2 regions of the Massilia sp. P1_C10 genome follow, and region 1 is predicted to be linked to the other one. Evidence: riboswitches for the same ligand, from Rfam matches in the RefSeq annotation. Region 1 holds a riboswitch; the other holds the start of a gene.

What was found. Region 1 has a riboswitch for cyclic di-GMP ahead of AC1D02_RS16930 (spore coat protein U domain-containing protein). Riboswitches for the same ligand answer to the same signal wherever they lie in the genome.
Region 2: linked by a shared signal. The riboswitch ahead of AC1D02_RS01445 (S8 family serine peptidase) and the one ahead of AC1D02_RS16930 (spore coat protein U domain-containing protein) in region 1 are both predicted to bind cyclic di-GMP.

What each region holds. Positions count from the first base shown of each region.
Region 1 is NZ_JBFUAC010000008.1:3,754-10,689, reverse strand. It holds gene trpE (anthranilate synthase component I) at 1-909, opposite strand, end outside; gene AC1D02_RS16955 (phosphoglycolate phosphatase) at 1,097-1,795, opposite strand; gene rpe (ribulose-phosphate 3-epimerase) at 1,795-2,466, opposite strand; gene apaG (Co2+/Mg2+ efflux protein ApaG) at 2,616-2,990, shown strand; gene AC1D02_RS16940 (hypothetical protein) at 2,991-3,230, opposite strand; gene mltA (murein transglycosylase A) at 3,121-4,332, shown strand; cyclic di-GMP riboswitch class I at 4,547-4,633, shown strand; gene AC1D02_RS16930 (spore coat protein U domain-containing protein) at 4,799-5,296, shown strand; gene AC1D02_RS16925 (fimbrial biogenesis chaperone) at 5,283-6,056, shown strand; gene AC1D02_RS16920 (fimbria/pilus outer membrane usher protein) at 6,090-6,936, shown strand, end outside.
Region 2 is NZ_JBFUAC010000001.1:290,979-297,914, reverse strand. It holds gene AC1D02_RS01455 (TonB-dependent receptor) at 1-1,774, opposite strand, end outside; gene AC1D02_RS01450 (hypothetical protein) at 2,045-2,314, shown strand; cyclic di-GMP riboswitch class I at 2,788-2,876, shown strand; gene AC1D02_RS01445 (S8 family serine peptidase) at 2,970-4,727, shown strand; gene AC1D02_RS01440 (PEP-CTERM sorting domain-containing protein) at 4,804-5,517, opposite strand; gene AC1D02_RS01435 (S9 family peptidase) at 5,975-6,936, shown strand, end outside.

The sequences.
Region 1 (6,936 bases):
CTTCTTGCCGCCGGAAGGCAGGGTCTCGTTGCGCACCAAAATCTCGGGCGAGGCGCCGACGATCTGCATGTCGCCGAAATTGTAGTAGTACATGTATGGCGACGGATTCAGCGAGCGCAGCGCGCGGTACAGCGTCAGCGGCGAATCGACGTAGGGCTTGCGGATGCGCTGGCCGATCTGCACCTGCATCAGGTCCCCGGCCATCACGTACTCGTGGGCGCGCGCCACCGCCTTCAGGTAAGCGTCCTTGTCGAAGTCGCGGATCGCTTCGGTGCGCACCGAGCTCGAAGTGACCGGGGCATCGACGCCGCGCCGCAGCATCATGCGCAGGTCCTTCAGGCGCTGGCGCGCTTTCGGATAGGCCTCGGGCTGGGTCGGGTCGGCGTAGACGATCAGGTACAGCTTGCCCGACAGGTTGTCGATTACCGCCAGTTCCTCGGTGACCATCAGTTGGATGTCGGGCAGGCCCAAGTCGTCCTTCGGCGCGCCGTCCGCCAGCTTGCGCTCGATGTGGCGCACGGTGTCGTAGCCGAAGTAGCCGGCCAGGCCGCCGCAGAAGCGCGGCAGGCCGGGACGCAGGGCCACCTTGAAGCGCGCCTGGTATTGTTCGATGAAGTCGAGCGGATTGCCTTCGTGCGTCTCGATCACGCTGCCGTTCTTGACGATCTCGGTGCGCGTGCCGAAGTTGCGCAGCACCGTGTTGGCGGGCAGGCCGATGAACGAGTAGCGCCCGAAGCGCTCGCCGCCGACCACCGATTCGAGCAGGAAGGTGTTCTTGCCGGTGTTCTGGGTCTGGGCCAGCTTCAGGTACAGGGTGAGCGGCGTTTCGAGGTCGGCGAAAGCTTCCGAAATGAGCGGAATGCGGTTGTAGCCTTCGTTGGCCAACGATTTGAATTCGAGTTCGGTCATGCTTTTCTCCAGGCCGCCGGGGGAGGGATGGCGGCGTAGGGTTTCAAAAAACCTGCCGGCGCGCGGGCGCGGGCAGCAATCGACGTGGGTTACTTAGCCCAGGATTGCCAGCGTCGCCAAAGCCAGGCCTCAAGGGCGCCGGTTTGGTTGACAGTGTGTTTTTTGGTGAAAAACATGTGTGTTTGCGTCAGTTTGCGATGCGGTTATGCGAACTTATCAGGGTTGCCGCTTCGAGCAGCGATTCAACTATACCATCGCTTTCGATTTCGTGTACAGGCTGGCCGTGGTTATAACCATATGGCACAGTGAGCACGAAACAGCCGGCCGCGCGCGCCGCTTCGGCGTCGTTCGACGAGTCCCCGATCGCGACCACCTGGCCTGGGGCCAGCGCGAAATCGGAGCACACCTGCAGCAGTGGCATCGGGTCCGGCTTTTTGCGAGGCAGGCATTCGCCGCCGTAGACCACCTCGAAGTAGGGCGCCAGTCCCTTTTTCGCCAGCAGCGGCGCGGCGAATGCGATCGGCTTGTTGGTCACGCAGGCCATGCGCAGGCCCATCGCGCGCATCGCATCGAGGCCGGCCAGCACGCCGTCGTACAGCGCGCTGTGGTCGCCGTTGATCGCCAGGTAGTGGCGCTGGTAGGCGGTCATCGCGTCACCGATGCGCTGCTCGACGCCGGCCGCATCGAAGTCGATCGCCAGCACGCCGCGGATCAGGTTCTCCGAGCCCTTGCCGACCAGCTGTTCGATGCGCTGCGCGCTGATCTCGGCCAGGCCGAAGTCGGCGCGCATGCGGTTGATCGCGACATGGAAGTCCGGCACCGTGTCGAGCATGGTGCCGTCCAGGTCCACGATCACGCCGCGAATCGGCGCATGCCCGGCCTTCATTATTTGCCGGCTTTGGCCAGTTCCGCGCGCATCGCGTCGATCACGCCCTTGTAGTCCGGCTGGCCGAAGATCGCCGAGCCGGCCACGAAGGTGTCGGCGCCGGCTTCCGCGGCGGCGGCGATGTTGTCGACCTTGATGCCGCCGTCGACTTCCAGCAGGATATCGCGGCCCGACTCGGTGATCATGCGGCGCGCGATGGTCAGCTTCTTGAGCGCTTCGCCGATGAATGACTGGCCGCCGAAGCCCGGGTTGACCGACATGATGAGGATCATGTCGATCTTGTCCATCACGTGGTTCAGGTAGTGCATCGGCGTGCCCGGGTTGAACACCAGGCCGGCCTTGCAGCCGTTGTCGCGGATCAGCTGCAGCGTGCGGTCAATGTGCTCCGACGCTTCAGGGTGGAAGGTGATGATGTTGGCGCCGGCCTTGGCGAAGTCCGGGATGATGCGGTCGACCGGCTTGACCATCAGGTGCACGTCGATCGGCACCTGCACGTGCGGGCGGATCGCCTGGCACACCAGCGGGCCGATCGTCAGGTTCGGCACGTAATGGTTGTCCATCACGTCGAAGTGGATGATGTCGGCCCCGGCGGCGACGACATTGCGCACTTCCTCGCCGAGGCGGGCGAAGTCGGCGGACAGGATGCTGGGGGCGATCTGGAATTTGGTCATGGCAGGTGCGAGGCAAAAATAGGAATGCGCTATTTTACGCTGTCGCCGCCACTTGCCTTGCGCGGCTCACGGTTTTGTTGTGCAATGTATGATGGATGCCCGGCCCTGCGGTCGATTCATCCAGTCAACAACAATACGAAGGAAACGCGATGGCCGCCTATGACTTTACTGTTTCCGTCAGGACGCAATATATCCCGGAGCAGTCCGACCCGGAACGCACCAATTACGTGTTCACCTATTCGATCACGATCAAGAACACCGGCACCGTGGCCGCGCAGCTGATCGCGCGCCACTGGGTCATCACCGACGCCGCCAACCATGTGCAGGAAGTGCGCGGGCTCGGCGTGGTCGGCCATCAGCCGCTGCTGCAGCCGGGCGAACAGTTCGAGTACACCAGCGGCACCCAGCTGGCGACGCCGCAGGGCTCGATGTACGGCGAATACTTCTGCGTGGCCGAAGACGGCCACCAGTTCGAAGCGAAGGTTCCGGAATTCGTGCTGACCATGCCGCACACGCTGCACTGATCAGGGCTTGTCGTCCCCGGAGTCGTCCCGATCCGGCTTCCGGCCCTGGAACATGGTCCACCAAACGATAAACACCAGCAGGAACATCGCCACGCCTGCTTCCAGAATTAATAGCCACATATCGATCCTTATGAACTCAACCCGCCGCAGTCTACTCGTTTCGCTGGGCGCCGTCGCCTTGGCGATGTCCGCCTGTACCACCGCGCCGCCGAAACCGGAGCCGCGGCCCACGGTGATCATGCCGCCGCCGGTCGGGCCGGTCTTCGTGCCGGCGAAGCCGCCGGAGCCTGTCGCCACGCCGCTGATGACGCCGACCACCTTCGAAGCGCTCCCCGGCTGGCAGCAGGACGACCTGCGCGAAGCGTGGCCGGCCTTCCTCGCCTCATGCAAGGTCCTGGCGCGCAAGGATGACTGGCGCGATGCCTGCACGGCGGCCGGCGGCGTGAACCCGGCCGATGGCGCCGCGATCCGCGCCTTCTTCGAGAGCCGCTTCGTGCCGAACCAGGTGCGCGCGGCCGACGGCGCGGACACGGGCCTGATCACCGGTTACTACGAGCCGATGCTGCAGGGCGCCCGCAAGCGCGGCGGCGCGTTCCAGACCCCTCTATATAAGGTGCCGGACGATCTGCTCACCGTCGACCTGGGCGGCGTATATCCGGAACTGAAGAACATGCGCCTGCGCGGCCGCCTGGTCGGCAAGAAGGTCGTCCCGTACGACACGCGCGCAGAAATCGAACGCGCCGTCATGCCGGGCAAGGAGCTGCTGTGGGTGGACGACCCGGTCGAGGCCTTCTTCCTCGAGGTGCAGGGATCGGGCCGCGTGCGGCTGGCCGACACCGGGGAGACTGTGCGCGTGGCGTTCGCCGACCAGAACGGCCATCCATACAAAGCGATCGGCCGCTGGCTGGTCGAGCAGGGCCAGCTGCCGGCGGCGCAGGTGTCCGCCCAGAGCATCAAGGCCTGGATCGCGGCTCACCCCGAGCGCCGCCAGGAACTGTTCAACGCCAATCCGAGCTACATCTTCTTCAAGGAGGAGCGCCTGCCCGATCCTTCGGTCGGCCCGAAAGGCGCGCTGGGCGTGCCGCTGACCCCCGCGCGATCGGTCGCGGTCGACCAGCAGTTCCTGCCTCTGGGCGCGCCCGTATGGCTGGCGACCACGCGCGCGGGGAGCGAGGCGCCGATGCAGCGCCTGATGATGGGCCAGGACACGGGCGGCGCGATCCGCGGCGCGGTGCGGGCCGATTTCTTCTACGGGTTCGGCAAGGAAGCGGCCGACAACGCAGGCCTGATGAAGCAGCGCGGCCAGATCTGGGTGCTGCTGCCGAAGGCCGCGGGCCGCTAACAGACCGGGGGCTGGGCCGGCACATCCATTACAAAAATAGCATTCTTTTGGTTAATATTAATTGCTAATAAGCAACTAATGTGCGCATTTCTTGCTTTTATTTAAAAGAATGTGTTGTTTTGTAGCGAAATCTATGACACGAATCTGAAATATATTCGGTGAACTTTTTTGCGTTCCGGAATACACTTGATCTTGTCGTGCAGTAATTCGTAAATACGATAAATGGCAAACTCGTCGAAAGGCGAAGGACGCAAAGCTTCTGGTCTAACGGGTAATACCCTATGACAGCAGGGCCGCCGTGGGATCACAAAGAACGATGAATTTCGATCTTTCATGGATTCCCTGACACCTTGAGTTTTCTGAAGTAAGCGTTCCTGATTTAAAAAAAATGAGGCGTCGTGCCGGTCCGCTGGTGGCGCTTCGAAAATATCAATCGCTATCAATTAGCAAACTCAGGGAAATTACAATGTTAAAATTCAATTCAAAAGCACTCGCAATCGTACTGGCAGCAGCAGGTATGGCATCGGCAGGCGTCGCGGTGGCGGACAACGCGCAGGGCGTCGTGACGGTGAACGCAACGCTCGCCGCGGGCTGCACAGTGAGCACTGGCACCATCACTATCGCTTCCTTCACTGCGCTGGCCTCCACTGCTGCCCAGACCGGCAACAGTGGCAGCACCTTCAAGGTCGCCTGCACCACCGGCTTGACGCCGACGATCTCCTCGGCCTCGCCTCGAATCATGAGCATGACCGACGGTAGCGGTACCCACACTTTGCCATTCAGCCTGAGCCAGACTTCCGCCGGAACCAGCTTGTCAACTGACAGCGCCGCTGGCGATTCCTTCACCACCCCGGATGGTTCCCCGCAGACGGTGCCGCTTTTCGCAACGGTGCAGTCGGCGGACTTCGGTGCGTTGCCGGCGGGAAGTTACACCACCAATGTGACCCTGGATGTTGCTTACTAATGACCATGCGCATTGGCGCCGCAGCGCAGCCCACTCACGCGCCCTGATTTTCAAGCTGTTGGGGTGGGGCAGTCTGGGCACGCTGCTCGCCCTCGGGGCCGGTGCGGTCAATGCCGTGACGATCACACCGGTACTCGTCGAATTATCGCCAGCGCGAAGGATCGTTTCGGTTGCGGTGACGAATCCGTCCGATCGCGCTGTGACCTTCCAATCCGATGTTCTGGCATGGAGCCAGCCAGACGGCAAGGACCGTTTCGAAGAAACCGACGACCTCATGGTGGTGCCACCGATTGCGAGCATTGCGGCCGGCGCCAGCCAGATATTCAGGATCACACCACGTACTCCGCCCGGCCCCCAGGAGCGGGCCTACCGCCTGATCCTGGAAGACGTGACGGCCGAAACTGCCGTGTCCGCCAATGCCGCCACGGTCAATATCCGGGTGCGCCATAGCCTGCCGGTGTTCGTCTCCCCATCTGGCAAGCCCGGCACAGCGGTGCGTGTCGCCGAATGCGCGTCGGAGGCCGCCGGAAAGGGTTGTGTCCGCCTGTACAACGACGGCGATCGCTATATAACGGCGAAGACACTCACCATCGATGCTGCCGCCTGGCACAAGGAAGTCCTCCTCGGCACTCGGCTGCTTGCGGGCGCCTGGCGCGAGTTGAACTTCGATCTTCCGTCCAGTATTGCCGGACCGCTCACGGTCAAGGCACTCACCTCGGCCGGTGAGTTTGCTGGCCAGTTACGCCCGATGCCGCGTTAAACCGGTGTTGGTTCGCCGCCCGCGTGATTCGTAATGCCGGCTCTCTCCGCCCCGGCAGCCAGGACAATTCTGGCCGCGACCCTAATCCTTGCCGCAGGTTCGCCGGCGCTGCCCGCGCGCGCCGATAGCGCCGACCAGGCGATCGAGGATGTCTCCGTTGTCCAACAGCCCGGCTCAGCGACTGCGCGATTCACGTTTCACGCACCGATGCTGCAGATGCCGACATTTTTTATGCTGGACGCGCCGGCACGCCTGGTGATCGATTTCGCGGGCATCGAGCAAAGCAGGCGCCGCACCTTTTCCTTCGTCGCGGGTCCGATCCAATCAGCAGCGCTGATCGGCGCGTCCGGGCGCACGCGCGTGGTGCTGTCTTTGCGTGAACCAGTCCAGCCGGTGTTTCGGATGGATGGCAACGACCTCCTGATGACGCTGTCACCCGCGGCCCCGGCGGCTGCTATCGCCGCGGCTCCCGGCGCGAAACACGAGCCCGCCAACATCCAGTCCGGCATCCGGAGTAAAAATCGCAGCGAGCCGCAGCCTGAAACCCTGCTCGTCGAGCTGACCGTCAACGATGAACCGATGCCCGGCATCGTCCTCGCGCAACGCTTGGCTGATGGCCGCCTGGCCCTGCCGCTCGAAGCCTGGCAGCGCGCGGGACTGCGTCCGGCCGGCGTGCCCGTGACGCTGCCCGGCAAGCAGACAGGCTATGCGCTCGAGTCGGTGCCCGGCCTTGTGTATCGCATCGACCGCGCACGCCTGATTCTCGCGCTGACCGTGCCGGCGGCCGCTTTCGATGCCTCCTCTGTGTCCTTGCGCCGCGCGCAGGCCGGCACGCCGGACCGATCCGCGTCGGGCGTGTATTTCAATTACGGCCTGGTCG
Region 2 (6,936 bases), on a different contig from region 1:
TGGTGCCCAGCTCGAGGTTGATCGAGGTCTCCGGCTTGGCGCCTGCGATCTGGCCCTGGTACAGAACCGCGCCGCCGTAGCCGCTGGCGGTGCCCGCATCGGCCTCGCCGCCGTTGATGTCCTGGGCGCTGGCCACGCTGCCGTAGACGATGCCCTTCGGCGCGACCTTGTAGCTCAGGCCGAGATGGCCGTTGACCAGCGTGTCCTTGTAGCCGTAGTCGCCGACCATGACGTTGGTCAGGTTGTTGTAGCGGACCAGGTCGAGGTCGAAGTGGTCGACGCGAACGCCGCCGAACGCGGTGAACTTGTCGGTAATGTCGACCGTGTCCATCGCGGTCAGGGCGATGGTCTTGACGCGCCAGTCCTGGTTCTGGCCCAGGCGGGTCGAGCTGCGGCCGGCGAAGCTGGTCAGGTTGCTGGTGGCCGGATTGCCCTTGCTGTCGGTGAAGCAGAAGCCGTTGTTGGCGCCGATGCCGGCAGTGGTCTTGCAGTTGTACGGCGTGGTGTTGGTGAACGCGTAGTTGCCCGAGACGACCTGGTGGTCGGTGTATTCGGCGCCAATGATGAATTCGTGCTTCAAGCCGCCCAGCAGCGTATCCCAGCGCAGGTTGCTCTGGTGGGCGAAGTAGTCGATGTCCTGCCAGCCGCTATGGCCGTTGTCGAGCGAAACGGTGGTGTACTGCTCGCCGGTCGCGCCGTTGAAACGGGTCGCGCTGTTGGCGCCAGTCGTGTTGTAGCTGTTTTCCGATTTGCCGTAGCGGGTCAGGCTGGTCAGGGTCAACGCAGGCGCCAGCTTCCAGTTGATGCGCGCGGTGACGGTGTCGACTTCGGACTTGAGGAAGTCGTTGGTCTGGGCGTACACCGGCACGTTGGTGGCCGGCACGCGGTTCGGCACGGTGCCGACCAGGTAGCCGCCCAGGTCGGGCATGTGGTCCTTGGTGCGCAGGCCGTAGTAGTCAAGGGTGACCGACAGGTCGCGGTCGCGTTCCCACAGGCCCGATACCGCCAGACCCTTGCGGCCGCGGTCCGACGGGGCGCGGTCAGGCACGCCTTCGTCGCCGTACAGCGCATTGGCGCGCAGCGCGAAGTGGTCGCCGAAGCCCTTGTTGATGTCGGTGCTGACGCGCTTGTGGCTGTCGCTGCCGACGGCCGCCGAGACGCGCGTGAAATCCTTGTCCAGCGTGGCCTGCTTGGTGATCGCGTTGATCGCGCCGCCGGCGGTGCCCCGGCCGGCGAAGCTCGAGTTCGGGCCCTTCGAGATTTCCAGCTGCTCGATCGCGAAGCTCTCGCGGGTGCTCATGCCCGGGTCGCGCAGGCCGTCGACGAACACGTCGCTGCGCGCTTCCTGGCCGCGGATGATGTAGCGGTCGCCGAACGCGTTGCCGTTCTCGCCGGTGCCTAGGGTGATGCCCGGCTGGGCGCCCAGCACCTGTTTCAGGTCGGTCATGCCGGAATCGTCGATCGCCGCCTTGGTGACCACCGCGATCGTTTGCGGAGTCTCGGCCAGCGGACGCGTGTGGCGCGCATCGCCCGACTTCTTCGCCTTGTACGCCACGCCCTCTTCGGCGTTCGGGTTGGACTCGATCTTCTTGCCCCACACCGTCACTTCGCCCAGGTCCTTGACCTGCGCGCCGTTCGGGCCGGAGACGACCTGCGCGCCGGCCGCGAACGGCATCATCAGCACCGCGCCGGAAATGCTCATCGCCAGGGTGGTTTTCTTCATGGCGCGCAGGGCGTCGTCGGTGTCGCGGATGGATGCTGGCGAATGGTTCAAAACAGATTCCTCGTTTATTAGTAGTGGTTGCGCCTCGATGCGGCGCCGGCAAATGCGCCGAGTCGGTAAGCATCATAACGAAGATTTAATCGTCTGTAAATGGGAATCAATCTCATTTGCATCCGCATCTGCAGAAATGTGTTTTCATGACTATTTTTGCCGACAACATTCATATAGGTTATAGCTGCTATCAGAAATCGAAAGTTCATTTATGGCCGTACGGCATTTATACTGCAACGCAACAATCGCACTACAGCCTAAGGAAACGCCATGACCACCGCCATTTTTTCTCAAGCGCCTGCCGCCAGCCCGCTGCGCCAATACCTGAGCGACGTCGGCTACGCCGCGCGCGCCTTCGCCGAAGCCCTGTTCGCCGCCCAGGGCCGCCAGTTCGTTGCGCATGAAGTGCGCGCCGCCGAAGCGTCGGACGCCCGCGCCAAAGCCCAGGGACGCCGCCAGCTGTTCGCGCTGGCCAAGGACTACGACCGCTTCTCGCCGAGCCTGTCGGCCGAGCTGCGCGCCATCGCCGCGAGGGATTAATCATGGAAATCCTCGAATACGTTCCTGTGGCTTTGGCCGCCGTCGCCGTCGTTACCCGCCTGATCATGTTCCGTCCGCGTCCGCGTTCGGCCAAGAACAAGGCCGCCTGATCCTTCCTGGCGCCCTTCCCCGGGGCGCCGTCCGCGGCACCAAACGGCCGCGCAATGCGGCCGTTTCGCCTTGCGCCCGCTTGCGCCCGAGCGCCCTGCGGTTTCCCGCCCACCAATGTTGCTAAAAATGGCAATCGATTTGATATTCAATAAATATTTCAATAAATACCGAGTCTTTTAATATTTGGAAATGGTGAATTTTCCTTAATTATTCCTATTGGAAATTGATTTGATATTTAATCAATCTGATCGCCAGCAATCTTATTCAATATCAAATTTCTTACAATTTAGTTGAACAGAAATATCCACAATTGGATGAATCCAATTGAACACCGGAATTTTTCCAAGTAGTATTTACTTGCATCTGAAAAACGGCAAACCCCGCGAAAGCGGGCGACGCAATGTCATCGGTCTAACGGGCCGCAGTGCCCCACGACGGCAGGACTGCCAGAGAAACCCCGCGTTCATCGCGGCGGGTTAACTGCCCATGGCAGTTGACGTATCGGCGTCCTGTTTTCTGCAATTAATTGAAATCAGGAAAATTCATGCGCCACTCAGCCTCGTCCCTTCGCTTCCCTCTGTTCGCATTGACGCCCGTGGCGTTCGCCGCCGGCGCGCTGCTGCTCGCCGGCGCAGCCCAAGCGGCGCCAGCCGATCCGGCACAGTACGCCAGCGGGCGCATCCTCGTGGCACCACGCGCCGGCCTGCCCGCGGCCGAATTCGACAAGATCATCAAGACCCATGGCGCCCACGGCGCCCGCAAGCTGAACGGCCTGAACGTGTTCGTGGTGGACTTGCCGCCGGGACGGGAAAAGGCCCTGGCCCAGGCGCTGGCGCGCCATCCGAGTGTAAAGTTTGCCGAACTCGACGGTGCGGTGGCGATGCAGATGACGCCGACCGACCCGCAATACGGCAGCGAATGGCACCTGGCAACGATCCAGGCGCCGGCGGCGTGGGACATTGCCACGGGCGGCGGCATCACCATCGCCGTGCTCGACGGCGGCGTCGAGTCGACCCACCCCGACCTGGCCGCGCATATCGTGCCGGGCTGGAACTTCTATGACAACACCAGCAATACCAGCGACGTCAATGGCCACGGCACCAAGGTCGCGGGCGTGGCCGCGGCAATCGGTAACAATGGCGTCGGCGTCGTGGGCAGCGCCTTCAATGCCAAGATCATGCCAATGCGCATCAGCGACCCGGCCGGCAACCTCACTTACTACAGCATTGTCGCCAACGCGCTCACGTATGCGGCCGACCACGGCGCGCGCGTGGCCAACATCAGCTACATCATCTCGAACGTGTCGACCGTGCAGACTGCCGCGCAGTACATGCGCAACAAGGGCGGCGTGGTCGTCGCATCGGCCGGCAACACCGGCGCCTACGACGCCAGCCCGAACACCTCGACCATCCTGACCGTGGCCGGCACCGACTCGGCCGATCAGCGCGCCAGCTGGTCCGCATACGGCCCGATCGTCGATGTCGCCGCGCCCGGCGTCGGCATCATGACCACGGCCGTCGGCGGCACCTACGGCGCCTACAGCGGGACCTCCTTCTCCAGTCCGCTGACGGCCGGCGTCGTGGCGCTGATGCTGTCGGCCAACCCGGCGCTGCAGCCGTCGCAGGTCGACAGCATCCTGACCTCGACCGCGGACGACCTCGGCACGCCGGGACGCGACGATTACTTCGGCTACGGACGCATCAATGCGGCCCGTGCCGTGGCCGCCGCCAAGTCCGCAGCGACCAGCGATACCCAGGCGCCGACGGTGAACCTGGCGTCGCCTGGCGGCACGGTCAAGGGCATCGTCACGGTCGATGTTTCGGCTGCCGACAACGTCGGGGTCAACCGCGTCGAACTGTACGCCGGCGGCGCGCTGATCGCCAGCGACATCGCGGCCCCGTACAGCTTCAGCTGGGACACCACCACACGTCCTGACGGCGCCACGTCGCTGGTCGCAAAGGCCTATGATGCGGCCGGCAACTCCGCCTCGAGCACGGTCAACGTAAATGTCGCCAATACCGCTGCCAGCGCGGATGTCACGCCGCCGGTGGTATCGATCGGCAATCCGAAGTCGGGCTCGGTCGTCAACGGCAATGTGAGTGTGTCGGCCAGCGCCAGCGACAACGTGGCGGTCTCGAACGTGAGCCTGTATATCGACGGCGCGCTGGCCGCGACCGGCAACAGTTCGATCTCGTATAACTGGAACACGCGCAAGGCGGGCAAAGGCAGCCATACGATTACAGCGACCGCGCGCGACGCGGCCGGCAACACGTCGTCCCAGTCGGTCCAGGTTTCGAACTAATCCCGGCGTGAATCGAGCAAGGGGGCGGAATCAATTCCGCCCCCTTTTTTTGCACCGGTGTCGCAGGCAAGGAGATTTACGCTTTGCGGCGGCGGCTCAGCGCCCCGGCCGCGACAAGTCCGATTCCCAGCATGGCCAGCGTGCCAGGTTCCGGAACCTCCTGAGGCCCGCAGCTTTCCAGTTGAGGATTGCAAGGTGGCGCGCCCTCGCCCCTGAGAATGAAGAAGGTTTCAAGCCCGCCGTCGGCCTGCGACACATCGGCAGAAAGGCCGATGCGATTTAGCGCCGAGACCGAAGGATCCGCCAAAATGATCTGAGCGGCGTCGAGCATGAACTCGAAACCCGAATTTCCAGTGCCAGGCTGGGTATTTGGAAAAAAGACGGGCGCAAATGCACCTGAATTGAACAGCGCGGTGCCGTCGGGCGCATAGATGGTCATCACCAACCTGTCCAGACTCACCGATCCTCCACTAGGCTCGGCAGCGTTGAAGATGATCCGGATCGCCGCCGCGCTGGTGATGCCGATATCGCCGAACAGTTGCGTTTTGGTCTGGACGTTCGGGCCGACGACGTTTCCGGTTGCAAAGTTAGCGCTTCCATTCCAGCCCACCGTGCCGGTCTCGGTGCCGTCGTTGTCATGCACCGTGAGGATGGTTGCCACACGGCCGAGTCCCGTTCCCTGCAGGTCGATCACTCCCCCGGGAATCAGTGAGGCCTGGCTTGAGGATGCGGCCAAAATACTTGTCGCAACGACAGCAAATTTCAAGACTTTCCAATCTAGTTTTTTCACGATATTTCTCCGTATTTAGAATATTATCGATATATTTTTTTAAAAGAACATCCCGGTACCATTGCTTTGTATCGAAAACCCAAGAGGAATTAAAAGTCTGGCATCGCCCTTTACTGAAATGCAAATTATCGAATCGGCTATTGAGTCGCAGCCGAAACCGGTTGATCGAAAGAAACCGAGTTTCTGCGAATTCATTTCTATGCAGCTCGCATACAAATACGCATCAATCGTTCCACCCGCGCTAAGCCTTTGAAAAATCTCTCACTTTTCATTAGGCAAATAATTAATCAGCGGCAGGTGTAAATTATTCCGACACAATAGAAATGAATGCGATTTTCTGAAGCAATGAAATGGAGAATCAAACCGTTGGCCATTCTGAGCTCGCCGCGCGCGCCCGCATCCGCTAGAATGTGCCCGCCGCTAGCTAAAATTTCTTTTAACCATTTTCCGACCAACCATGCGCCTATTCGCACTGCCCCTGCTTGCCGCTTTGTGGACCTGTTCCGTATCCGCCGCCCCCCCGATCACCCTCGACCAGGCCATGGCCAATCCCGACTGGATCGGCACGCCGGTCGAAGCCGCGTGGTGGAGCTGGGACGGCAAGCACGTGTTCTACAAGCAGAAGCGCGCCGGCTCGCCGCTGCGCGACACCTTCGAAGCGACCGGCGCCAAGGCGCGACTGGTGGGCGACGCCGAACTTGCGAACCTCGACAGCGCCGCCGTGGTCTACAACCGCGAGCGCACCCGCAGCGTCCTGCTGCGCAACGGCGACCTGTTCGAGCGCGACCTGAAGACCGGCGCGCTGACCCAGATCACCCGCGGCAGCAACGGTCTGGCCGCGCCGCAGTATTCCGCCGATGGCCGCAGCGTGCAGTTCCGCGTCGGCCACGAGTGGCTCAGCTGGAGCCGCGCCGACCGCATCGTCTCGCCGCTGGCGATGGTGCGCGCGACCAAGGATCCCGCCGCCGCGCCGGACGATGACGCGATGCGCGAGGACCAGCTGCGCCTGATCGCCACGCTCAAGCGCCTGAAGGACGAGCGCGATGCCGGGCGCGAACGCGCCGAGCAGGAACGCCGCGCCGACCCGACCCGCGCGCCCGCTCCGATCTACCTGGGCGACAAGGTCGTCATCGACGGCAGCGCACTGTCGCCGGACGGCCGCTGGTTGCTGGTTGTGACGGCGCCGAAAGTGACCGAAAAGGGCCGCATTGGCAAGATGCCGCGCTATGTGACCGAATCGGGTTACGAGGAATTCGACGACCAGCGCACCCGCGTCGGCCGCAACATGCCGGCGCCGCACACGCTCAAGCTGATCGACCTGGCGACGCGCAAGATCGTCGACCTGGCGTACGACACGCTGCCGGGCATCGCCACCGATCCGCTGGCCGCGATGCGCGCGGCGCGCAAGCTCGATCCGCT